Regions from separate parts of the Streptomyces sp. NPDC019531 genome, predicted to be linked through region 2. Evidence: riboswitches for the same ligand, from Rfam matches in the RefSeq annotation. Region 2 holds a riboswitch; the other holds the start of a gene.
The links. Region 2 has a riboswitch for S-adenosylmethionine ahead of thrC (threonine synthase). Riboswitches for the same ligand answer to the same signal wherever they lie in the genome.

Region 1: linked by a shared signal. The riboswitch ahead of ACI2L1_RS22765 (aminotransferase class V-fold PLP-dependent enzyme) and the one ahead of thrC (threonine synthase) in region 2 are both predicted to bind S-adenosylmethionine.

What each region holds. Positions count from the first base shown of each region.
Region 1 covers NZ_JBJDQL010000019.1:133,755-137,591, forward strand. The annotation lists gene ACI2L1_RS22755 (cytochrome bc complex cytochrome b subunit) at 1-561, shown strand, start outside; gene trpD (anthranilate phosphoribosyltransferase) at 1,062-2,126, shown strand; SAM riboswitch class IV at 2,199-2,315, shown strand; gene ACI2L1_RS22765 (aminotransferase class V-fold PLP-dependent enzyme) at 2,446-3,807, shown strand.
Region 2 covers NZ_JBJDQL010000004.1:187,418-191,254, forward strand. The annotation lists gene ACI2L1_RS07070 (cold-shock protein) at 1-124, opposite strand, end outside; gene ACI2L1_RS07075 (MoaD/ThiS family protein) at 568-843, opposite strand; gene thrC (threonine synthase) at 955-2,235, opposite strand; SAM riboswitch class I at 2,253-2,412, opposite strand; gene ACI2L1_RS07085 (glucosyl-3-phosphoglycerate synthase) at 2,549-3,493, shown strand; gene ACI2L1_RS07090 (trehalose-6-phosphate synthase) at 3,603-3,837, shown strand, end outside.

The DNA of each region.
Region 1 (3,837 bases), on a different contig from region 2:
GAGTCCTGGGTCACCGGCGACAAGCGCGAGCACCACATCCTGGACCGCCCGCGCAACGCCCCGACGCGTACGGCCTTCGGCGTCGCGTGGATCACCTGGTACATGGTGCTGCTGATCGGTGGTGGAAACGACCTCTGGGCCACCCACTTCCACCTGTCGATCAACGCCATCACCTGGTTCGTCCGGGTCGCGTTCTTCGCCGCCCCGGTCCTCGCGTTCGTCGCCACCAAGCGGATCTGCCTCGGCCTCCAGCGCCGCGACAAGGACAAGGTGCTGCACGGCCGCGAGTCCGGCATCATCAAGCGCCTGCCGCACGGTGAGTTCATCGAGGTGCACGAGCCGCTCAGCCAGGAGCAGCTGCACACGCTCACGGCGCACGACCAGTACGAGCCGGCCCAGATCGGCCCCGCGGTCGACGAGAACGGCGTCGAGCGCAAGATCAAGGGCTCCGAGAAGCTGCGCGCCAAGCTCAGCGAGTCGTACTACGGCGAGGAGTCCCAGATCGCCAAGCCCACCGTCGAGGAGTACAAGGAGATCACGAGCGGCCACGGCCACCACTGATCGCTGCGCTCGCCACGCGCGGTAGAAGGGCCCGTCCGACACACCGGACGGGCCCTTCGCCGTGCCGTGGAGTGCGGGCTCGGTGGGGGCGGGCGTTTTTGCGCAGTTCCCCGCGCCCCTGATGCCTGCGGCGGCCTGTGCGGCCTCGGTGGGGGCTTGCGTAGCGCGTGTGGTGTGGTTTGGAGTCGGGGGCGGGGGGGGGGGGGGGGGGGGGGGGGGGGGGGGGGGGGGGGGGGGGGGGGGGGGGGGGGGGGGTGGGGGGGGGGGGGGGGGGGGGGGGGGCGCCCCCCCCGGGGCGGGGGGGTGGGTTGTTCACGATGTGCTGGATAACGGACGCCGGCCGCTGCGGGCGGACACCCCCCACCCCGGCCCCTGCTCGCCGTCGGCGGCTTGCGGTCCTCAGGCGCAGGGCCCCGTCCGAACACCGGACGGGGCCCTGCGCCGTGCTGCGGGCTGGATAGGGTGTGGGCACACTTTTCTACGACATCTGGAGCGGCCCCATGAGCGCTGTGACCCCCGCTGGAGGCGACATCGCGGCGGGCCGTTCCTGGCCCGAGGTGCTGAACGGTCTGCTGTCCGGCCGTGACCAGGAGGCCGACGCCACGTTCTGGGCGCTGGACCGGATCATGCGCGGCGAGGCCACCGACGCCCAGATCGCCGGGTTCGTGGTGGCGCTGCGGGCCAAGGGCGAGACCGTCGAGGAGATCACCGGTCTGGTCCGGGCGATGTACGAGCACGCGAACGTGATCGAGGTGTCGGGCCCGACCGTCGACATCGTCGGCACCGGCGGCGACGGCGCGAAGACGGTGAACATCTCCACGATGTCCTCGATCGTCATCGCCGGCACCGGCGCCAAGGTCGTCAAGCACGGCAACCGGGCCGCCTCCTCGGCCTCCGGTGCCTCGGACGTCCTGGAGAAGCTCGGCGTCAACCTGGAGCTGACCCCGCAGCGGGTGGCCGAGGTGGCCGATGAGGCCGGGATCACCTTCTGTTTCGCGATCAAGTTCCACCCGGCGCTACGTCATGTGGGCGCCGCTCGCGGCCAGTTGGGCATCCGTACGGTGTTCAACGTCCTCGGTCCGCTGACCAATCCGGCCCGGGTCCGGGCCCAGGCGGTCGGGGTGGCCGATCCCCGCATGGCACCGATCGTCGCGGGCGTCTTCGCCGAGCGCGGCAACTCCTCCCTGGTCTTCCGCGGTGACGACGGCCTCGACGAGCTGACGACCACGTCGACCTCCCGGGTCTGGATCGTCCGCGACGGCAAGGTCACCGAGGAGAGCTTCGACCCCAGGGACGTCGGCATCGAACTGGTGCCGGTGGAGGCGCTGCGGGGCGGTGACCCCGCGTACAACGCCGAGGTCGCGCGGCGGCTCCTGGACGGCGAGACGGGCCCGGTGCGGGACGCCGTACTCCTGAACTCGGCGGCCGCGCTGGTCGCCCTGGACCCCGGCACCGGGACGCTGGCCGAGCAGCTGCGGGCCGGTATGGCCAGGGCCGCGGAGTCGATCGACTCGGGGTCGGCGAAGCGGGCGCTGGCGCGCTGGGTGGCCGCGAGCAACGCGTAGCAGGCGGTCGCGGTCCCGCAGTTCGGACACGAGTTGCGGGACCGCGATCACTTCACGTACGTTCCTGTACCAGGTCATGAGTGACAGTCATGAGGCCCCGGCCGACTGTCCGGCAACCCTCCGTCCGTGGCGGGGTGCCCCGGGTGAAGACCAGGCCGTGAGCAGCGAGGTTCACGGCAAGCGCGGGCCCCTCTCGAAACCAGGGGTCCTGGTCGTTCGAGGGAGTCTTCCGTGAGCAAGCGAATGCGATAGGGCGCCGAGCCCCGCCTCCGCACACCCTTCTTCTCTTTCACCTGAGTGCCTTCACGGGAGCCCCCCCATGTCTGTCTCCACTGCTGCCTCCGCCCAGACCATTTGTGCCCACCTGCCCGTTCTGGGCCGGGATGTCACCGTCCCGCTCGTCACCGGCGGCGAGGTCACCTACGCGGCCCTCGACTACGCGGCCAGCGCCCCCGCCCTCCAGCGCGTCTGGGACGACGTGGCGGCCTATGCGCCCTACTACGGCAGCGTCCACCGCGGGGCCGGCTACCTCTCTCAGCTGTCGACCGACCTCTTCGAGAACGCCCGCAGGACCGTCACCGAGTTCCTCGACTGCCGGGACGACGACCAGCTGATCTTCACCCGGTCGACCACCGACGCGCTGAACCTTCTCGCCGCCGCCCTCCCCGCCGACTGCCAGGTCTTCGTCTTCGAGACCGAGCATCACGCGAGCCTGCTGCCCTGGCAGGACGCCAGGGTCACCTACCTCGACGCCCCGCGCACCCCGCGCCAGGCCGTCGAGACCCTGGAGAAGGCCCTCGCCGACCGTGACCCCCAGGGCCCGGCCCTGGTCTGCGTCACCGGCGCCTCCAACGTCACCGGAGAGCTGTGGCCGGTCCGCGAACTGTCGGCGGCGGCCCACGCGCACGGCGCCCGGATCGTCCTCGACGCGGCCCAGCTCGCCCCGCACCACCCGGTGAGCGTCCGTGACCTCGATGTCGACTGGGTCGCCTTCTCGGGCCACAAGCTCTACGCCCCCTTCGGCTCCGGCGTCCTGGCCGGCCGCGCCGACTGGCTGCGCCAGGCTCAGCCGTACTTGGCGGGCGGAGGCGCCAGCCGCAAGGTCACGCGGCGCGAGGACGGGGGAGTGGACGTGGAGTGGCACGACAGCGCCGCACGCCACGAGGCCGGTTCCCCCAACGTCATCGGCGCCTACTCCATCGCCTCCGCCTGCAAGGCCCTCACCGAGGCGGGCTTCGACACCCTGGTCGCCCGCGAGCGGCACCTGATCTCCAAGGTCCGCGAAGGCCTCGCGGAGGTCCCCGAGGTCCGCGTCCTGTCCCTCTTCGGCGACGACGCCCCCCGCGTCGGCGTGATCTCCTTCGTCGTCGAGGGCTGGAACAGCTCCCACTTCGCCGCCGCGCTCTCCGCCGAGTACGGCATCGGCGTCCGCGACGGCCTGTTCTGCGCCCACCCCCTCGTCCGCACCCTGCTCGGCAGCGACCCGCAGTCCCAGGGCGAGTGCGGCGCACCCGAGGCCGCGCCCGGCGAGAAGTCCCTCAACGCGATCCGGGTGAGCTTCGGCGCGGGCACGCCGGACGAGCACGTCGAGCGGTTCGTGCGGGCCGTGAAGGAACTGGTCGCGGACGGTGCGAAGTGGACGTACCGCACCGAGGACGGCCGCTGCGTCCCGGCCGTCTGACGTACCGACGTCCACCCCGCGTATACGCTC
Region 2 (3,837 bases):
CAAGGGTGCGGTAACCGTCCATCTGGATCGCGCTGTAGTGGACGAATACATCCGCACCACCGTCGACCGCGATGAAGCCGTACCCCTTCTCCGCGTTGAACCACTTGACGGTGCCCTGAGCCATGCCTAACTCCCCTATTACTGGCCCTTGCACGGACCCGCACTTCGCGGATCCGGGTCAGACCTCACCCCCCACATGGTTGGGGGCGTGCGCCGGAACGCGTCGACCGCGGCTGAATGTATCTGTCCAACTGCCGTCTGCAACAGGTCAATCGGACGAGAATTCTGGACGGAAGGGGTCCGGAATGTAGCGAGAATTCGCCTGAATTCGGGGCAAGTCGGGCCCCATAAAAGACGCATAAGGCACATAAGACGCGCACACTTTGGCTACTTCTCATCGCATGCGAAGCCAGAACTCATATGCATGCGGCATGAAGAAAGCCGCAGCTTCCCCAACTGTACCGCGCTCAACCATAGAGAATTGCCCCCTCCGCTTCTCTCGCGGAGGGGGCAATCAGATGAACACTCGGTAATTACTGTTACCGAAGGTAATGACCAGTCATACGGTCACCCGCCGGCGACGGCCGGGATGATCGAGACTCCGGCCCCGTCGGGCGTCGCCGTCTCCAGCCCCTGCTCGAACCGCACGTCGTCGTCGTTCACGTACACGTTGACGAACCGCCGCAGCTTGCCCTGGTCGTCGAGCACCCGGGCCGCGATACCGGTGTGGTTCTTCTCCAGATCGGCGATGACCTCGGCGAGGGTCCCACCTTCGGCGGCCACCTCGGCCTGCCCGCCGGTGTAGGTGCGCAGAATGGTGGGGATACGGACGGAAACGCTCATGTTCAGACCTCCGGTCAGGTGATCGCCTTTAGGGGCGCGGGACTCTGCTCGATTTGCGGCTACCGCCGCGCGGGCGCGACCAGCCCCCACCGGCCCGCAGACGAACAACGACTACGCGAGACCTGCCTCGCGGAACGAATCAAGGTTGGGACGGATCGTCGCCGTAAGACCCGTACCCGCCACCGCGTCCAGGGTCTTGAGCCCATCGCCCGTGTTCAGTACAACGGTCGTCTTCGAAGGGTCGAGCAGCCCGTTCTCGATCAGCTTCTTGGCCACGCCGACCGTCACCCCACCGGCGGTCTCCGCGAAGATCCCCTCACTCCGGGCGAGCAGCTTGATCGCGTCGACGACCTGCTCGTCGTTGACGTCCTCCACCGCACCGCCGGTGCGCCGCGCGATGTCCAGGACGTACGGCCCGTCCGCCGGGTTGCCGATGGCGAGGGACTTGGCGATCGTGTTGGGCTTCTGCGGCCGTACGACGTCCTGCCCCGCCTTGTACGCGACGGAGACAGGGCTGCACCCCTCGGCCTGCGCCCCGAAGATCTTGTACGGCCTGTCCTCGACGAGCCCGAGCTTGATCAGCTCCTGCAGACCCTTGTCGATCTTGGTGAGCTGCGAACCGGAGGCGATCGGCACGACGAGCTGGTCGGGCAGCTGCCAGCCCAGCTGCTCGCAGATCTCGTACGCCAGGGTCTTGGAGCCCTCCGCGTAGTACGGCCGCAGGTTGACGTTGACGAAGCCCCAGCCCTCGCCGGCCGGGTCGCCGATCAGCTCGGAACAGAAGCGGTTCACGTCGTCGTAGTTGCCCTCGATGCCGACGAGCTCGCCGCCGTAGATCGCGGCCATGACGACCTTGCCCTGCTCCAGGTCGTGCGGGATGAACACGCAGGAGCGGAAGCCGGCGCGGGCGGCGGCGGCGCCCACCGCACCGGCGAGGTTGCCGGTGGACGAGCAGGAGAGTGTGGTGAAGCCGAAGGCGCGCGCGGCCTCAAGGGCCTGGGCCACGACCCGGTCCTTGAAGGAGTGCGTCGGGTTGCCGGAGTCGTCCTTGATGTACAGGCCGCCGGTCACGCCGAGCTCGCGGGCGAGGTTGTCGGCCTTGACGAGCTGGGTCCAGCCGGGGTTGATGTTCGGCTTGGTCGCCACGTCCGCGGGGACGGGCAGCAGCGGCGCGTAACGCCAGATGTTCGCGGGACCCGCCTCGATCCGCTTGCGGAGCTCCTCGGTGTCGTAGGCCGAGAAGTCGTACGCGATCTCGAGCGGGCCGAAACACTCCTCGCAGGCGAAGACCGGGCCCAGCGGGACGCGGTGGCCGCATTCGCGGCAGCTCAGCGCCGCGGCGGGACCCAGATCGACGGAGTTCGTGGTGCTTGCAACAGTCTGCGCAGCCATGGAGGCGAGGCCCTTTCTCCTCATCTTCCTCACGACGCACTTCGCCGTGAGACGGATTTGGCACCTTCCCGAGTCGGGAGCCTCGCGGAGAACGATCGACAGTGATCGCTACGAGAACCGACTGGAGGGTTGCCGGGGCTTCATCGGGCCGTATCCCTCTGCCCCTCTGGATGAGCGGTATGAAGTTGTGAACGGCGGGCCATCCAGGACATGCGATGGTCACCCGCGTTGTTCAAGACTGTAACCGACGACCAGGACAGTTGAGATAGTCGTCCGAACCGCGAGATGGATCACACGCTAAGGAGCCGCCTACGTGCTGGAAGAAGTCGAGCGCTGGCTGAGCACCCGCTCCTGGTCGGTCACCGATCGCCCGCTCCACCAGATCATGGCCGCCAAGCAGCGCACCCGGCAGACGGTCAGCGTCGTGCTGCCCGCGCTCAACGAGGAGGAGACGGTCGGTGACATCGTCTCCGTGATCCGTCACGACCTCGTGCTGCAGGTCCCGCTGGTCGACGAGATCGTCGTCGTCGACTCGGGGTCGACCGACCGCACCTCGGAGGTGGCCGCCGCGGCCGGCGCCACGGTGGTGCACCGCGACGAGATCCTGCCCCGGCTGCCCGCCGTCCCCGGCAAGGGCGAGGTCCTGTGGCGCTCGCTGCTCGCCACCTCCGGGGACATCGTCTGTTTCATAGACGCCGACCTGAAGGAGTTCTCCTCGGACTTCGTCTCCGGGATCGTCGGCCCGCTGCTCACCGACCCCGAGGTCGACCTCGTCAAGGGCATGTACGACCGTCCCCTGGGCGGCGCCGCCGGGCAGGGCGGCCGGGTCACCGAGCTGATGGCGCGCCCGCTGCTGAACATGCACTGGCCGCAGCTGGCCGGTTTCGTGCAGCCGCTGGGCGGCGAGTACGCGGCCCGCCGCAGCCTGCTCGAACAGCTCCCGTTCCCCGTCGGGTACGGCGTCGAGCTCGGCATGCTGGTCGACGCCCTGCACCTGGTGGGCCTGGACGCCCTCGCCCAGGTCGACGTCGGGGTCCGCAAGCACCGCCACCAGGACGGTCAGGCCCTGGGCCGGATGTCCGCCGCGATCTACCGCACCGCCCAGCTCCGGCTGGCCCGCGGCCACATGATCAGGCCCGCCCTCACCCAGTTCGAGCGGGGCGCGGACGGCTTCGAGCCGCGGACGTACTCCGTGGACACGGAGGAGCGGCCGCCGATGGTGGAGATCGCGGAGTACGCCGAGCGGAAGGTCGCCTAGCAGTCGCGTCGCACGGGAGCGCGTTACAGAATGCGGCGTTCCGTATACGGCCCCCCACTGAGCGCAAGCGTACGTTTGAGCGGTTCCGGGCCGGGCTAGGTTGAGGCGTATGGCTTCCACGCACGGTGCTGCTCACGAGGTACTGGTCGCGTCCAACCGCGGCCCGGTCTCGTACGAAGTGGGCGAGGACGGCTCGCTGAACGCCAAGCGGGGCGGCGGCGGGCTCGTCTCCGGTCTGTCGGCGATCGGACCGGACGCGGGCGCGCTGTGGGTGTGCTCCGCACTGTCCGACGGCGACCGCGAGGCGGTACGGCAGGAGGTCGGCGAGGACGGTGTCCGGATGC